DNA from 3 places in the Psychromonas sp. L1A2 genome. Region 2 is predicted to be linked to each of the others. Evidence: predicted binding sites of a transcription regulator. Region 2 holds the regulator's gene; each other region holds the start of a gene.
What was found. Region 2 encodes sigma-54, which starts transcription at its own class of promoters, with help from an activator protein. Its sites were predicted from a motif close to GTTGGCACGNNNNTNGNNT; they were not measured.

Region 1 (6,156 bases), on a different contig from region 2:
TACAGACTAAAGTAGAAGTCACCAAATTGTTGAGTTTAGGTATTGGTGAGTCAGACATGGCAGGGCGTTTAGAGAAATTAACTTGGCCAGAAGGGATCACCTTAGGTTACCGTTCATATATGCCTTATCTAGAATTAAAGTTAATTGCGCGTGATGTGAGTAAAGAAGAACAAGATAAAGCTATATTACAGGCAACTAAGGTATTAGGTGATGGTATCGTCGCTCGAAATAAAGGTACATTAGCGGCAGAAATACATGAACTTTTAACACAAAGAGAAAAAACACTCACTATAGCCGAATCATTAACTGGTGGTGAAATATGCAGCCAATTGGTCGCATTCTCTGGCAGTTCTCACTATTTAAAACACGCTATTGTTGCCTACTGCAATGAAGCAAAAGTCGCATTGTTAGATGTTAGTGAACAGACTATCTTAGATCAATCTGAAGTTTCGTTAGCTTGTGTAGCACAGATGGCAGCTGGTACTGCTTGTACTTATTCAAAGATGGTAGAGTCAGACTTTTCTATTGCAACTAGCGGTATTGCAGGACCTGCCGGAGGGACTATTGATAACCCGGTTGGAACTGTGGCTATTGCAGTGAAAACAGGAGATCAAGTTGTTTGCCAAAAAATCAAGTTTTCAGCTAAACGTAGTAGAAACCATATACGTGATTTAACCACCGCAATTGCCTTTGATATGTTACGTCGCGCTATATTAGGCTTATCTCCTATTGCTGATTACAGTTATATCGAACGTGTCGAATCAATGGTTTATTCCATGAAAGAATGCCGAGATCTTGTGACTAAATAACCACTTATATTGAGCTTATGGATTATTTATGAATCAATCATAAAAATGAACATAATTAGTCTTTGGGTATTGGTGTAAGCATGGGTATAAATATCCATTATAGAAGGAGTTAAATAATGAAAATTAAAGCGCTTATTTTACCAGCTTTATTAATGATAACGACACTATTTAGTTCTTTCTCTTTTGCAGAAAAGGTGTGGATTGATGTTCGTACATTGGTGGAAAATCAAAAAGATAATATTAAAGGAGATTTACGTATTTCACATTCAAATATTGTGAGAGAAGTACGTACACTTTACCCAGATATAAATACAGAGTTTTATTTATATGACAATACAGGTGGGAGATCGGATATTGCAATTTCAGCTTTAGATCAAGCAGGCTACAAAAATCTACATAATGCAGGCAGTATTGAAGAAGCTCGTGAACAAAGAGGTATAAAATGAAGATTAATATAGGGATAACAGAAAGGTAAAGTAATGATTCATAATAGTGAAATATTACTATTATGGGGAAAGACCACTATTAAATTATAGCTGTTTCTTTTTTCTTGCTAAGCTTAATCCCATTAAGCCACAGCCTAACAATAGTATAGTGACAGGTGAGGAAACTGATGCAGCAAAATATCTATTTTTAATGAATACTATGGTTTTTCTGTTTAAGGTTCCATATACAAATAAGCTGTATATTATTGAGTGTATTGAAAAAGTGTATTGATTTAATATTGAGAGAATTGAATATGTTTGACGTTTCTATTATTTTGCTTACGAGTATTATGCTGGGCGTTACCGTCGCCCCTTTATTGCCAACCAATCACTGGTTGTCGAGAGTGTGGGAGTTTCCTCGAGTACAAATTGCAGTGATCACTGTCTCTCTTACTATTGTTAGCTTTTATATCGTTTCACCTATCATGCAAATTACCTTTATGATTATAAACGGGTTATTGTCTGCTTATCAGATAGCTTGGATATTTCCTTATACAAGACTGTACCCAATACAAGTTCGTAAAGCTTCTTCTGCTAATGCCCAATCGATTAAAATAATGACCAGTAATGTGCTAATGACAAACCGTTCTGCTGACAAATTAATTGAATTGGTTAACTTACATCAACCAGATGTGTTGGTTACGTTAGAAACCGATATGTGGTGGCAAAAAGCGTTAGAACCGATTCATAAAGATTATCCACATCGAGTTAATCAGCCGTTAGATAATTTATATGGTATGCATCTTTACAGTAAGTTTGTATTAGAAGATGTGCAATTATTACACCTTATTGAAGAAGGGATCCCTTCAATACATTGTTATTTAGTATTAAAAAGTGGCATTAAAATTAAGTCTCATTTTCTTCACCCTGCACCACCGAGTCCAACAGAAAACACAACATCAACGCCAAGAGATAGAGAGTTATTGGTTATTGCAAAAAAAGTTGCAGGTCAAACGGAACCTATTATTGTGACTGGGGATTTAAATGATGTAGCTTGGTCACCGACTACTCGTGCATTCAGGCATATTAGCGGACTAAAAGACCCAAGAATGGGAAGAGGTATGTTTAATACTTTTCATGCTAATTATCCATTCCTACGTTGGCCTTTAGATCATATCTTTCATAGTGATCATTTTGAGTTAGGTGCAATACACAGAATGCCATCAATTGACTCAGATCATTTTCCTTTATTGAGCGAATTAGTTTATGTAGGAAAAAAGTAGCAGGGGCCGTATTAAACCTGCAACTTATTTTTTGTTAGGCTTTTCTACTCTCTTAGTCATGCTGAGTAATGGGACACTCATTTTATTAATATTGAAAACCTGACAAAATGCTATGTAATAGTTACATAGTAAGTCTTCTCATACTTTTCTTTAAAATAAATTTCCTTTTAAAATCAATTGTTTATTTTTTGGCATAGAACTTGATAAGTTTATATTGAACGTACTTATCGCGGTAAATATACTTTAATTTTACCGCTGCTTTTAATAAATTAAGGAGTCACTCTGATGAATAACGATATTATGAAAGGTAAGTGGAAACAGGTCTCAGGTACACTTAAAGCGAATTGGGGTAAATTAACCGATGATGATCTACAAGAAATCGATGGTAACCTTGAAAAATTCCAAGGTAAGATGCAAGAAAAATATGGAATGGCTAAAGATGAGTCAAAGAAAGAGTTTGAGAAATCATATTCATAATTTTTTTCATTTTTAAGTCATTCTATTATTAAGTGGGTGCCGGCTTGTTTGGCACTCGCTCAACAATACAATAAATGAAACGGTAATAAATATTATAAAAGGTAGTTGTATTTAATTACTTAAATCACTTACTTTCTTCTAATTCTAGTTCTACTTCTATTGCTTCAATTTGCTTATCAATTTCTTGTGCTTCAAAACTCAGTTGTGAAAATGTTCTTATATCTCCATTTCTTTGTGCATTCATTGCCTGCTCGAGCTTAATAGATAATTGCTTCTTAAGCTTTTTAGTTGGATCTTTTTTAAATATTGAAAACATAATGAACTCCTTTTTATTTTATACCTCGTTATACGTACCAATTCAGGGTTTGGTTTACTTTTGCTCAAATGATAAATATTGAATCTTAAAAACAAATAGTTAGGTCCTATATGGCGATATAAATTATGAAGATGTCAAATAAGCAGGGGAATATGAATATTAAAAAATATTTACTAGTAACAGATATATTGCCTATATGCTCAGATATTATGAAAAATTGGATATTAAAAAATATATTGAGAAATAGTAGTGGCCTTAAAGATTTACTGAAAAATGTTATGTGGTTGGAGTTTATCGAGCGTTTAAAAGAAACTGGAATGCCACTTGAACACAACACCCATTATGCGAATTTAAGAAATCAAAGTAGAGAGCCTTGAAATTAAAAATAAAAATGTTACAACAACATGCGTTGACGTTAAAAGCTAACATACTGAAAGAATCATCTCACCTCAGAAGTTACAACAAAAAATTACATTTTATAAAGATCAAATGAGTGAAAAAATTAAAAGTGATATTTAACTTTTATTTTTAATTTATAGGTTAACTGATTGATTAATAATACCACTACTAGTAATCTGCATTCCATTATTAATGATTAATTCAACGGTGACTTCTTATGAAACACATCGTTTTATGAGCGAGTTAATTATATATTTTTTATTCTATTTTATTATCGTTGAGGCAAGTCATGGGGTATTGGTTTTTAGTCATTGCAATTGTATCGGAAGTGATTGGCACATTAGCTCTCAAAGCTTCAAATGAATTTACTCATTGGTTTTACAGCTCAGCTAGCATCGTTAGTTATGTTGTTGCATTTTACTTCTTGTCTTTAGTGCTGAAGACGGTCCCAATTGGTATTGCCTATGCAATTTGGGCTGGAATGGGGATTGTCTTAGTCGCTTCAATAAGTGCAATTGTATATAAAGAGATCCCTGATACGGCGGCAATCATCGGTATGGTTTTGATTATCTCAGGTGTTGTTATTATGAATGTTTTTTCAAAAAGTGCTGCGCATTAAAAATAAGATAGATAGCGCAACAACGTAAAATTTAGGCAATAAATAATAATTATTTATTGCCTCCCAATTAAATTTTCTGTCATAAATTTATGTTTAATCCTCCATTTATAAGCGACTGACTTGTTATAAAAAACAGTGTTAAAGCAGTGCTTCAAACAACGTTAATAATATTGTTCGCCTATATAAACATGAACAATCTGATAAATACGATCAACATCAATTATTTAAAGGAAGCATAATGTCTATCCAAAAAAATATTAAACAAAAAACACGTAGTTTCATAGACTCCAAACATATGCTCAGCGGTATTACGATTGCTTCATTTTTAGAGTCAACCATAGTACCCATTCCCTTAGAAGCTGTATTGGTGCCGTTAATGCAGGCTCGTCGTGAACAGCTTTGGGCTATTGCGTTAATGGCAACATTAGGTTGTATTGTCGGCGCATTATTCGGTTATGCTTTGGGGTATTATTTATTTGATGTGGTTGGCGATTGGGTAATCAATACATTTTCAAGCCCAGAACAATTTGAAAATGTAAGACAACAAATGCAAGAACAAGGTTTTTGGTTTGTGATGACGTTAGGGATCGTGCCGATTCCATTCCAAATAGCAATGTTAGCTGCTGGAGCAACAAAGTACTCAATTACCCTGTTTTTAATCGCTTCCGCTATTGCCCGTTCAATACGTTACTTTGGGTTAGCTGTTGTTGTGTATTATGCAGGTAATCAGGCGGAACGTATTATCAGCAAACATAAAACTAAAGCAATAATCGCTTTAACTACTTTAATCTTAAGTGCTTGGGGATTAAGTACTTTATTTTAGTTAGATTAAGTCACTAAAGTATCGAAACATAATTGAGAGTCGGTAGTGAATAGGCGCTATTTTTAACGAATAGCGACATACATGCCGACTGAAATTCTTCCGTCATAGAGCATCGTCTTTTCAAGTTTAAATCCATTTTTCTCAGCAACTCGAATTGAAGCTATATTCTCTGTTTCAATCAGAGAGATTAAACGCGTTAAGTCCATTTCATTAAAAGCATAAGTTTTCATCGCTATTGCTGCTTCTGTTGCAAACCCTTTTCCCCAATAATGAGTTAATAAGCGATAACCTAATTCAAGTTCCGCCATACCTTGTATTGTTTGAGGGAAAAAACCACAGGAGCCAATTAATTGATTACTTTTTTTATCGATAACGGCTAATAAACTAGGTTCATTATTCTTAGATTTCAACATACATTGCTCAATAAAAATCCTACTTTTTTCTTATGAGTAAGGGCCATTAAGCGAAAATCGCATGACAATAGGATCGCTAAATAATGAATATGCACTTGCAATATCGTTGTTTTGGAATGGGCGTAATATGAGTCTTTCTGTTGTAATATTAATCATTTATTATCTTTATTATTCAATTAGAGGAAGTGTTGAGTTAGCTCATTACTATTTTAATTATATTAGCTAAACGAACTTGGCAAAGATGGAAACAGATTACTTTTTTCTAAATTTTCTAAATATAGTAGAGCACTAATAATAGTGCAGCTAAAAGTCGTTTATTAATTTAATTCATTATTATAACTTTTAAAGTTAAGTTTATTTGCAATTAATTTACCTATTTTTGTGTTAAAAGAATAAGTATACCCGTCACCATTCAAGCCGTAAAAATCAGCAAGTCGAGAGGTAAATAGAGGCTAGGCCAAAAGGTATCTAACAGGTGAAACGTTATAGCAACGAAGATGGTTACCTCACGATTTGCCCTGCGGGTCGCCAATTCGAAAACCAATATTACGTTGTAATATTAGATAAGGACTCGTCATTGGCATTATGTGAC
Region 2 (6,156 bases):
CTAACTTTAACAATACATTCATTGAGATAGGATCTTGTCCTGTAAAAGGTTCGTCATACATAATGACCTCAGGATCTAAAGCAATCGCGCGGGCTAGTGCAACACGTCGAGCCATTCCTCCTGATAACTGAGAAGGATATAAATCTTTAGCACCACGTAAACCAACTGCATTAAGCTTCATCAATACTAATGTTGATAACAGTTTCTCGTCTAGGTGGGTATGTTCACGTAATGGGAACGCCACATTTTCAAATACGCTTAAATCATTAAACAACGCGCCACTTTGAAATAACATGCCCATTTTTTTACGTGCTTGATAAAGCGCTTTTTCAGAACATTCATGAATTGAAGTGCCATTGAAGATAACTTCTCCACTATCGACAGGAATTTGCCCACCAATCAGTTTTAGTAAAGTCGTTTTACCAATGCCACTTGGTCCAAGCACAGCGGTGATTTTACCTTGTTCAAATTGCATATCGAGCTTATCAAAAATTTTCTTTTGTTGGCGCGTAAAGCTAAGTTGATTAATTACAATGTGTTGTGTTGGCATAAATACATTTTTCTCTAAGAAAAAGAAAGCTCAGTCTAATAACTCCACCATGAAAGGCAATTAATAATCGGACTAAATCGTAGTAAAATAGTAATTTAGATTGGATTTTACCTATAAAAAGGTAAATAAGCTAAATTTAGCAAGCGTCTAATGTTACTTGTGACTCTTTTCTGACAAACTATCTTTATGATAGTTTCGATAATTATGACATTAATAACGACATTAATACTGTTTAATCTATTTAATGGTAAGTAGTCTTGTTATGATTGGCACATATTTTGAATTTGAAATAAACAATGCTCGCCTTACTGTGTGTACTTTGATATTTTCATAATAAATTACTAGCATCTTAAAAAGAGTCGATAAATGATTGATACCCCTTATGGAAAAATCAGCACCGAGGTTTTTCAACAAGCGAAAAAAATAAAGCTCTTTGTCTGTGATGTTGATGGTGTATTTTCTGATGGTCGAATTTATTTAGGCAATGATGGTGAAGAACTTAAAGCATTCCATACAAAAGATGGATTTGGACTTAAAGCTATAATGCAGCAAGGTATAGAAGTAGCTATCATTACTGGTCGACAATCTAATATAGTTGAAAATAGAATGTCTGCTCTAGGTATTAAACACATTTATCAAGGCAAAGATGATAAGTTAAGTGTTTACAACTCATTATTAGAAAAACTCAATCTAACACCCGAGCAAACGGCTTACATCGGTGACGATGTTGTAGACTTACCAGTCATGGAACAGTCAGGCTTAGGAATAGCGGTTAATGACGCTCATCCATTGGTTTTACAAAAGGCGGATCTAGTGACAACCGTTAAAGGTGGATTTGGAGCAGTACGTGAAATTTGTGACTTATTTTTACAATGCCATGGACAACTTTCAATGACTCAAGGTAAAAGCGAATAAATGAACAAACGCAAGAGCATTCCTTTTATAGCCCTATTAGTTGCATTTATAGTATGGATATATGTAAAACCAGATACAGAACTTCCATCTCTTCCTGATCATCATCCTAGTTATATTGCTGACGATGTACAAAGTAACCATTACGATGAGTTTGGCTTTAATGATTATCGTGTGTTTGCAGAGAAAATGACTAATTACCCTGAAAATGACACCACTTTATTTGAATATCCTAAAGTGATTGTTTATACCAAAGATAAAAAAACAGATGTTATAACAACATGGCAATTAACCAGTAAAACAGGCACATTGACAGAAAAATATAACTTACTATTATCAGGAGACGTTTTAGTTGAGAATCTCAGTAAAGATCAATTAGTACAAACAATGTCTACAGCTCAAGCAACATTGCAACTGGATAGTAAAGAAATTAGCAGCGACCAAAAAGTCACATGGACAGGACCACAAGTTAAACAAGAAGGTGTTGGATTTTGGGCATCAATGGTCACAGAAGAAATGAAACTTAATTCTAATATAAAAGCGGTATACCTTAATGAATCTAAATAAATTAACAGTTTTACTTACTATTTCGCTGTTTAATGTAAATGCTTCAGCATTAGAGTCTGATTTCGATCAACCTATTCATGTTTCTTCTATAAAACAACATGCAAGTTTGAAAACTAACACAGTCGTTTTTACTGATGAGGTTTTACTTACGCAAGGCTCCATTAAAATTACGGCAGATAAACTAACGGTTATCCGTGGTACTAAACCCAATCATGAAATTATGATTGCAGAAGGTAATGTAGCAACATTTCATCAAATACAAGATGATGGAAAACCACTTGATGCAGAAGCAAAAAATATCAGTTATGAAGTCGCAAAAGGCAAAATAACATTATCTAAAAGCGCACAAGTGAAACAATTAGATAGTCAGGTAAATGGTGGTGAAATAGTTTATTTCTTAGAAAGCCAAGAACTGAATGTCACGACCGATCAAAGCAAAAAAGAACGTGTACAAACAGTCTTTTTGCCGGCTCAGTTTGAAAAAGACAAAAGCACAGATTCAACTAAATCTTCTACTCCAAAAACGACTGGAGAACAGTAAATATGGCAGAATTACGAGCAAGCGGATTAGTTAAAAGTTATAAAGGACGTACTGTTGTAAATGGTGTCGGCCTAACAGTTAAAACAGGCGAGATAGTTGGTTTATTAGGTCCCAATGGAGCGGGAAAAACAACCTCTTTTTATATGGTTGTTGGGCTCGTTAAACAAGACCATGGCAGTATCGTTATCGATGACGAAGATATCTCTAGCGATCCGATGCATATTCGAGCACAAAAAGGTATTGGCTACCTACCACAAGAAGCCTCTATATTCCGCCGCTTAACCGTGACTGAAAATATTATGGGGATTTTGCAGACTCGTAAAGAACTAACGCAGCCACAACGAGATGAAAAGCTAAATACACTGTTAGAAGAATTTCACATCACCCATATCCGTAACAGTAAAGGAATGAGTTTATCTGGTGGTGAACGACGACGTGTAGAAATTGCACGAGCACTAGCAACTGAGCCAAAATTTATCTTGTTAGATGAGCCCTTTGCAGGGGTTGACCCTATATCGGTCATTGATATAAAAAATATTATTCAACAATTACGTGATCGCGGTCTAGGCGTACTGATTACAGACCATAATGTAAGAGAAACATTAGATGTTTGTGAGCATTCATATATAGTGAGCCACGGAGAAATCATAGCCGTAGGCACACAAGACGAGATATTAGCAAACGACCATGTGAAGCGCGTTTATCTAGGTGAAGAGTTTAAACTTTAAATCGTAACCATACGTTCAGGAAGATATGTTTTGATGAAACAGGGTTTACAATTGAAAATGGGTCAGCAATTAGCGATGACCCCTCAATTACAGCAAGCAATAAAACTATTGCAGCTATCAACGCTCGATCTCCAACAGGAGATTCAAAACGCATTAGATTCAAATCCTCTTTTAGAGCAAGATGATCAAACGGGTACTGAAGAGTTAGTCAAAGAAGCTGATAGCAGTGAAGTTGATACTTCAGAAGCCATTTCCCAACAAGAATTTTCAGATGATCTTCCTGCAGAAAAAGAATGGGAAGAATCTTATAACTCTACGCCTATTACAGGTAACACCTCTAGTGCTGTTGCTTATGACGGTGAAAGTACAGTCTATCAGGGAGAATCTTCGACTTCTCTACAAGACCATTTATTATGGCAAATGCAATTAACGCCTTTTACTGAAACGGATCAAGTCATTGCAATGGCAATTATCGATTCTATTGATGAGTCAGGATATTTGACCACTGACTGTGAAAGTATTTTAGATAGCTTAAAAGCTGATTTAGAAGATTTGGAATTAGATGAAGTAGAGGTAGTATTAAAACGAATCCAACATTTCGATCCACTAGGTGTCGCGGCTCGTACCACTCAAGAGTGTTTACAAATTCAACTTCGCCAATTACCGAATACAACGCAATGGCGTGACGAAGCTATTCAAATACTTGAACAGTACATGGATCTTCTTGGTAACAGGGATTACAGAACACTTGCACGTAAAAGTAAATTCAAAGAAGCACAACTTGCAGAAATCATGCGCTTAATTCAAAGCTTAGAACCTCGACCAGGTAATGGTGTTGAAACAAGTGAAACACAATATATTATTCCAGATGTCTATGTTAAAAAGATTCAAGGACAATGGCGAGTTTCATTAAATCAAGATTGCGATCCTAATTTATCGATTAACCAACAATACGCAAATATGTGCTCAGGTAACATCAGTAAAACCGATTCTCAATTCATTAAAGGCCATTTGCAAGAAGCGAAATGGTTCATCAAAAGCTTAGAAAACCGCAATGAAACACTATTAAAAGTATCGAACTGTATTGTGCAACAACAACAAGCTTTCTTTGAATACGGCGATGAGTCGATGAAACCAATGGTTTTAAATGATGTTGCCTTTGAAGTCGAAATGCATGAATCAACCATTTCTCGAGTGACTACGCAGAAGTTTATGCATACTCCTCGTGGCATTTATGAATTGAAGTTTTTCTTTTCGAGTCATGTTGCAACCGATGGCGGTGGTGAATGTTCATCAACAGCTATCCGTGCTTTAATTAAAAAGCTCGTTGCCGCAGAATTAACGACTAAACCTTTAAGTGATAACAAAATAACGCAGTTATTAGAAGAAAAAGGTATTCAAGTAGCAAGACGTACTATTGCTAAGTACCGAGAATCATTAGGTATTCCACCTTCTAACCAGCGAAAGCAATTACTTTAATTAGTGAGCAACGCAAATAAAATTGGGATTAACTATAGTTATTTAATGCTAACCTGCTAAACTCGCGCGTCCATTAAGTACAGTTAAACTATATATTATGAAAATATCTACTTTATTAAATAAAGATTCAGTATTCTGCCAAACTGCCTGCACTAGTAAAAAAGGTGCTTTAGAAAAAATCAGTCTTATTGCGGCTAAAGAATTAAACTTAGATGCGCAAGAGTTATTCGAAAGCTTGATTGCACGAGAGAAAATTGGGTCGACGGGAGTAGGCTCAGGTATCGCTATTCCTCACGTCAAAATTTCTAGTGAATTACCAGCAACAGCAGTCTTTCTACAATGTGAAACAGGCATTGATTATGATTCATATGACGGTAATAAAGTCGATATATTATTTGCTATATTCGTGCCAGAAGATCTTTGTAAGCAATACCTTTCTGCCTTATCAGAAATAAGTCAAAAGTTACTAGATAAACAGTTTTTACGCCAATTACGAAGTGCGCAAAGCAACCAAGAGTTATTTGAATTACTGACGTTATAAAATCACAGGAGTAGATATGAAGTTAATTGTTATTAGCGGTCGTTCAGGATCAGGAAAAACAATTGCCCTCCATGTACTTGAAGATTTAGGTTACAACTGTATTGACGGTGTCCCGTATCAATTACTAGAACAATTAATTGATACGGTCGACCCAAAAGATAATAAAGTAGCGGTCACCTTAGATATACGTAATATGCCAACTAAAGTTGATGAAATTAAGCACCTTGTTGAATCATTGCAAAAAAAAGTAGAATTAGAAATCATCTATATAGATGCGCTAACCAGTGAATTAATTCGCCGATATAGTGAGACTCGCCGTTTACACCCTCTTTCTAAACAAAAACACTCTTTATCTCAAGCCTTAGAATTGGAAAAAGAGATGTTAGCACCACTACAAGCACTCTCTGCTTTTTCAATTGATACAACAGCCCTATCTGTTCATAATTTAAATGAACACCTAAAAATATACTTGCAAGGCTCGACTAAGAGTAATTTATTAGTTATTTTCCAATCTTTTGGTTTTAAACATATACACCCGCAAGATGCCGATTATATTTTTGATGTGCGTTTTTTGCCTAACCCATACTGGGAAAAAAACTTAAAAGAATACTCAGGCAAAGATAAACTTATTCAAGACTATTTAAGTGCCTTCCCATTAGTCAAAGAAACTATCACTAATATCGAAAACCTCTTTTTAACTTGGCTGCCGCATCTAGAGCAAAACAACCGCAACTATGTCACCATAGCTATTGGTTGTACTGGCGGTAGACATCGTTCTGTCTATGTCACAGAACAAATAGCGGCACGTTTTAAACATAAGTACCAAATACAAATTGAA
Region 3 (6,156 bases), 440 kb from region 2:
ATTTTATTAACCGATGACTTTGCGGATCGTGAGATATTTGAGGAGTTGTTCTCTGAGCACAGCGGTTATAAAACTAAACTTAAAATAACCATGCGTGGCGAGCGTTCACGTTTTACTAAATTAGCAAAAACCAATGCAAATATTGCATTAAGCACCCATTTGAGTCAGCAAAAATCAATTCTACAACGTTATAACTTGCTAGAAGAAAAACTTGAATTAACTCAACCGATCAAACGTATGGAATGTTATGACATCTCACACATGATGGGCGAAAAAACCGTGGCATCCTGTGTGGTATTCAATCGAGAAGGCGCTAAAAAGTCAGATTATCGTCGATTTAATATTACAGGCATTACGCCAGGTGACGATTATGCGGCAATGGGGCAAGTACTCGCTAGACGTTTTAAAGATTTACAAAGTGCAGAAACAACACCAGATATTATCTTTATCGATGGTGGGCTAGGGCAACTGAATCAAGCAGAAAATATCATTAGCTCGCTTGAACATAATTTCCCTGAGAAATACCCGTTATTGATTGGTATCGCTAAAGGTGTTGCACGAAAAGCGGGTGAAGAAACGTTGATCTTAGCGGATAGTCATGAAATTTTAGAAATGAATAGTGATTCACCTGCATTACATCTTATCCAGCAAATACGTGATGAATCACATCGCTTTGCCATTATGGGCCATCGCCAACAACGAGACAAAGTAAGACGAACCAGTACCTTAGAAGGGATTGCTGGCGTTGGCGCTAAACGACGTCAAATGCTACTCAATCATTTTGGAGGGTTACAAGGGGTGAAGTCGGCTAGTGTTGATGAATTAGCTAAGTTGAACGGCATAAGCAAAAGTTTAGCTGAAACTATTAACGAAGCACTGAATCATTAACTAAATCAGTTTGAATAAAGTAAATCGTCTTTATATTAAATGCTTTATTGATAACTGTTGTTAACGAAAAAGATTCAGTGTTTTAATTAATAAATTTTCAAATTACTTTTAGCCTATACCGTTCAATATGCTTTGTTCAGTCGTTAGCTTGGACTTCAAATCAAGGCGTAACATGTTGACAATACCTATTCCTTATCTTTATCTTTATCAAAGGTTGCAACGCAGAGTTGGTTTCAAGCTAACGACCTAGCGTGTAAGCGGTGAAGTAAACACCTCGTTGTTCGAAAGTATCGATTTAACCCGTTAGGTCTTCCTCTATCTGTCTAGAATCTGTTCATTTCACTGCTTGCTGAATGTTGTACTTTGAATGGTAACGGGTATAAGTTTTTTGTGTTTTTAATACAAACAAGATAAAAGTCAGATAAATTTAGCGAAGCCATCGTTAATTTTTAACTACTTTCAGGTAAAACTGTTAAAAAACACATCAAGGCACTAAGCATTCGTTTTAATTGTTTATTTTATGAGTTAAGGGTTTGCAAATACAAAGCATAAAGTGCCAAAATAAGCAGGCATACCTTAAAGGATACATTAATGCTTAACATTCCCAATATACTGACTAGTTTTCGAATTCTTTTGATCCCCGTGTTTGTGGTTATATTTTACCTGCCAGCAGAATGGTCAGCACCTGCTGCGGCATTTATTTTTTGGCTCGCTGGTATAACAGATTGGTTAGATGGTTATTTAGCTCGTCGTTTAAATCAACAAACTGCTTTTGGTGCATTTTTAGATCCCGTTGCGGATAAAATAATGGTCGCAGTGGCATTAGTCATGATCGTTGAACATTATGCGGTTATTTGGATAACCGTTCCTGCCATGATTATGATTTGCCGTGAAATTATTATCTCAGCACTACGAGAGTGGATGGCTGAATTAGGTGAAAGAGGTATTGTTGCTGTTTCTTGGATCGGTAAAGTGAAAACAGCATCACAAATGTTAGCGCTATTTTTATTAATTTGGCAATATTCACCTGTAATGGAATGGGTAGGTTTTATTTTCTTATATGTTGCTACTGCATTAACATTATGGTCGATGATAGTTTATTTAAAAGCAGCATGGCCTTTGCTAAAAAAGAGCAATGAAAGCAAAGTAGATTAAAGAAAGACTAAAAGCAGATTAATATAGGTTAAATTGGTGAATATCTAAACGCTTCGTCTAAAAAAACGTCGAACAACTTAAAAGAAGCAAAAAAGGTGATAATTTCTATTGACTCATTGTGAAGAATCATTAGAATGCGCACACATCGAGAGGGGAAACAGTTTACTAGTTCTTCTTGAGATAAACATAGTGATGCGGTACTAGCTCAGTTGGTAGAGCACGACCTTGCCAAGGTCGGGGTCACGAGTTCGAGTCTCGTGTACCGCTCCAAATGTTTTGGCGGAATGGCAGAGTGGCCATGCAGTGGATTGCAAATCCATCCACCTCGGTTCGACTCCGGGTTCCGCCTCCATTACAATCTTTGCCCGGGTGGTGAAATCGGTAGACACAAGGGATTTAAAATCCCTCGACTTATGGTCGTGACGGTTCAAGTCCGTCTCCGGGCACCAATTTCATAAAAGAACCAGCTTATAGCTGGTTTTTTTATATCTAAAATTTGAGTTTTTAGTTTATAAGCCAGTTTATAAGCGTTTAATTTATGCACTTATTATTTTAATCCAAGTACCAAGCTTAATGTGATCGGGGGCCTGTGAACTTTGATAATAAAATCCCCGCATCTAATTCTGGCCGTGAAGGTTCAAGTCCGTCTCCGGGCACCAATTTCATAAAAGAACCAGCTTATAGCTGGTTTTTTTATATCTGAAATTTGAGTTTCAGTTTATAAGCGTTTAAGTTATATCAAGCTGAATGCAATCGGGATTTCGTAAACTCTGATATTAAAATCCCCGCATCTAATTCTGGCCGTGACGGTTCAAGTCCGTCTCTGGGCACCAATTTCATAAAAGAACCAGCTTATAGCTGGTTTTTTTATATCTAAAATTTGAGTTTTTAGTTTATAAGCCAGTTTATAAGCGTTTAATTTATGCCAAGCTTAATGCAATCGGAATTCTGTAAACTCTGATAAAAAATCCCCGCATCTAATTCTAGCCGTGACAGTTCAAGTCCGTCTCCGGATACCAATTTCATAAAAGAACCAGCTTATAGCTGGTTTTTTTATATCAAAAATTGGATTAGTAAATATTGTTCTTGTTTATACCTTTATACCTTTATTCCTTTATTCCTTTATTTCTCTATCACCTCCTTAAATTATCTAAATGAGTCATCAATTTAATTTAGTCATGTAAGGTTATTGGTTTCAATAACCTTTATTAAGCTATTTAAAGAGGCCTGAGACGGTTTTTCTCTTTTTATTATATTGAGAGGTGGGCAGTTATTTATTTTCTCTAATAACGCTATTAACGGCTTTATTTAACGATTTCTATTTTATTAAAGTAAATTAATATGAAATAAATGATGTGATATCTGGCATGTGTTAGGTCTTTCTAGTTTGAGTGGTGTAAATCTCTATTATTTAACCTCAATGCTGGTTAATGAAAGCGGAATTTCATTTAAAATCATGGTTATATTTTTTACTAGTCAGTGCCGTTAGTTTTACGTAGTTCAAGGCGAATTATTGAATTAATACCAAAAGAATTAATAAGGCGATCATTCTTGCTGGTTAAAATTACCCCTAACTGCGTTGTGAGTTTTGAAGTGAGATCAACTATCTCCTACAACTCACACCTTATTAGTGTTAATTTTTCCTGCGCAATCTCTGATCACTTATTTAATTCCATTGGTATAATAACGGGTTATTGATAAATAATTTAACGTAGAAATCCCCGAAAATCACGGTGTTGTATCGCTTTACCTGCCCAGAACTGAGGTTATTTACTTAATAAGTTGCTCTTTAGTCAGTTACTTTATCAGGTAACGTAGTGTCGATTATTCATACACCGAAGTAGGTATAACATAAGTTATGTTGTCTGAAATGAAAAATAACCCCAAAGAGGTGTCGGGTTTCTTTTCACTTTGATTTCTTAAAACACATTAAAAAATCTATCTTATTGAAACTAAAGTGATATTTATCATGGCATGGTATATGCTTTATACTATCTTAGGAATACCTAAATAATCGTTTACATCTTGCCTACTAACATTAGCAATAGTGAACCAAAGGATAAAACATATGTTAAATTCAAAAAGACTTTTGATTGCTGTTACAACTAGCTTTTACTTAATGTCTGCATTAATCGCGACAAGTGCACAAGCTTCATTAATTACTACATCTCCAGAAACTATTATTAGTGTTTCTTTGGATGGTGACCTTAATTCAGCTGGTTCAGTTAGTAGTGGTTCATTATCTAGTACTGAAGTGATTGCACGTGAACGAGCTAATGAATCTCAAGAAGATTTACGTATTGCGACTTTTATTGATTTTGATTTAAGTTTCTTAACGTCAGATATCGTTAATGCTTCAACGTTCTCGGCATTGTTTGAAATTGATTTTGTTTCTCGTCTTAATACTATCAATGATTTAAGTGTTTTATTAGGGCAAGTTGAAAGTGCATGGAGTGATGAGTCTGGTTCTTTGCCTTTATTTGAATATGCTGATTCATCAACTAATCAATCTGTAGTGGTAGATAACGTTAAGACTGATTCGTTTGACACTTATACTGTTGATGTAACGAGCATTATCCAAGATTGGGTAAACGGCGACACAGAAAACAATGGTTTTGTTATCTTCGGTTCAGAAACTGCTTTTCAAGGCGCTGGATTTAATAATGCATCATTAGTTGTTGATGTACCTGAACCTTCTACTATTGCTATCTTTGCATTCGGCCTATTAGCTTTAGTATCTCGTAGAGTTAAGAAATAACTTTAATCTTCGAATCAATATTTGAATGATATAAAGCACCAATTGTGATGATTGGTGTTTTTTTTTACTTGATGATTATAGGCAATACATTTCATAAATCAGATTTTATAATCGCTTCATCTGAATAGCCTTACCTAACAACCTGCTATTAAAATCTCCTTGCTACTTTGATTGCTTTGATAGTCTCAATTACTTTGGACGTTTCTATTGTTCAGTAATTTCATACCTTTTAAAAATCGTTATACCGATTACATTAAATAAGTGATCTAAATTTTACGCAGGAAAAATGACTTAGTTTAAGGCGTAAATTGAGGCCTTTCGAAGATTAACTTCGTTAATCGTCTATCGGTATGTTTGATATGACTGTAAATTGAAAAACTATTTAGTTGATGTGTTTTGTAGATCGGGTGTTTCATATTAATAAGGTTGTATTAGTTATTATCGTATTTTGGCTTAAATATTAAGTTTAAATATCTGATTTAAATGCTAGGTGTAAATTACAGTGAGGAATCTACAGCTTATAAAAAAGCCCTTTATGAGAAACACATAAAGGGCTGATATTAATTGCTAATATAGAGTAAGCTTTAGCAGTTGCTTTAACTTTGTTGACGACGTCTTAAACGCCATCCAGCAAAGCCTAGTAGTGATAACAATGTGAATATGTTGCTACTACCACCGCTAGTGTCGTCAGCGTTATTATCTGTATCTTCTTCTGTCGTTAACGTGTAGTCGTTTGTTGCAACTAATTCATCACCTATAAAGCTAGATACTGTTACATCTCCTGCGCTAGCCTCTTTTACTTCAACCGTTGCCCAGCCTTGTGTTATTTGCTCTTCAGTTAAGTCTATTGAACCCGTTTGGCTTGTTGCTGCTCGCGAACTTTCAACTTCTGAAATAACTGCATTTACATTGGTGCCTATTTGTAAACTATTGAAAGTAGAAGCGGTTAGATCAACAACTACAGTGAATGTACCATCTTCATCAATCGTTGTTGTTTGAACGGGCAATGAAACAGGTTCACTTGGTAATGAAATACTTTCACCTAAATCACTCTCTATACCGAAGTTTAAAACGATGATAGCAGGATCGTGATCTGATGAACGGTAAGCATCGTTATAAATGTTTACATCACCAAAGTCGTAATCATATTGAAATAAACCGCTTTCTATTGAGTTAATATTCCAATGTGCAGCATCAACGACTAGTTCGCCAAGCTCTTCATCTACTAAAATGTAATCTAATGTACCGACTTCATCATTGAATGAGTAGCTTAAACCCTCTTCTTCAAATTTAGCTAGTGTATCGATATAGCCATAACTCTCAGTTAATGTCGCACCATCTGGACCATGTAACTG

Region 1: GQR59_RS11960 (CsbD family protein) is a predicted target of sigma-54. The motif match lies at 2,705-2,723, and genes of this name have one in related genera.
Region 3: GQR59_RS04255 (PEP-CTERM sorting domain-containing protein) is a predicted target of sigma-54. The motif match lies at 4,012-4,030, and genes of this name have one in related genera.

What each region holds. Positions count from the first base shown of each region.
Region 1 covers NZ_WUAG01000002.1:325,157-331,312, reverse strand. The annotation lists gene GQR59_RS11975 (CinA family nicotinamide mononucleotide deamidase-related protein) at 1-809, shown strand, start outside; gene GQR59_RS11970 (rhodanese-like domain-containing protein) at 926-1,255, shown strand; gene GQR59_RS11965 (endonuclease/exonuclease/phosphatase family protein) at 1,549-2,517, shown strand; gene GQR59_RS11960 (CsbD family protein) at 2,803-2,994, shown strand; gene GQR59_RS11955 (DUF6435 family protein) at 3,119-3,310, opposite strand; gene GQR59_RS11950 (hypothetical protein) at 3,463-3,687, shown strand; gene GQR59_RS11945 (DMT family transporter) at 3,999-4,328, shown strand; gene GQR59_RS11940 (YqaA family protein) at 4,567-5,151, shown strand; gene GQR59_RS11935 (GNAT family N-acetyltransferase) at 5,214-5,576, opposite strand; gene GQR59_RS18485 (GNAT family N-acetyltransferase) at 5,595-5,720, opposite strand.
Region 2 covers NZ_WUAG01000001.1:523,262-529,417, reverse strand. The annotation lists gene GQR59_RS02285 (ATP-binding cassette domain-containing protein) at 1-550, opposite strand, end outside; gene kdsC (3-deoxy-manno-octulosonate-8-phosphatase KdsC) at 917-1,465, shown strand; gene lptC (LPS export ABC transporter periplasmic protein LptC) at 1,466-2,029, shown strand; gene lptA (lipopolysaccharide transport periplasmic protein LptA) at 2,016-2,570, shown strand; gene lptB (LPS export ABC transporter ATP-binding protein) at 2,573-3,298, shown strand; gene GQR59_RS02260 (RNA polymerase factor sigma-54) at 3,332-4,777, shown strand; gene ptsN (PTS IIA-like nitrogen regulatory protein PtsN) at 4,875-5,318, shown strand; gene rapZ (RNase adapter RapZ) at 5,335-6,156, shown strand, end outside.
Region 3 covers NZ_WUAG01000001.1:959,487-965,642, forward strand. The annotation lists gene uvrC (excinuclease ABC subunit UvrC) at 1-888, shown strand, start outside; gene pgsA (CDP-diacylglycerol--glycerol-3-phosphate 3-phosphatidyltransferase) at 1,480-2,043, shown strand; tRNA gene GQR59_RS04240 (tRNA-Gly) at 2,238-2,313, shown strand; tRNA gene GQR59_RS04245 (tRNA-Cys) at 2,322-2,395, shown strand; tRNA gene GQR59_RS04250 (tRNA-Leu) at 2,407-2,492, shown strand; gene GQR59_RS04255 (PEP-CTERM sorting domain-containing protein) at 4,112-4,801, shown strand; gene GQR59_RS04260 (ExeM/NucH family extracellular endonuclease) at 5,398-6,156, opposite strand, start outside.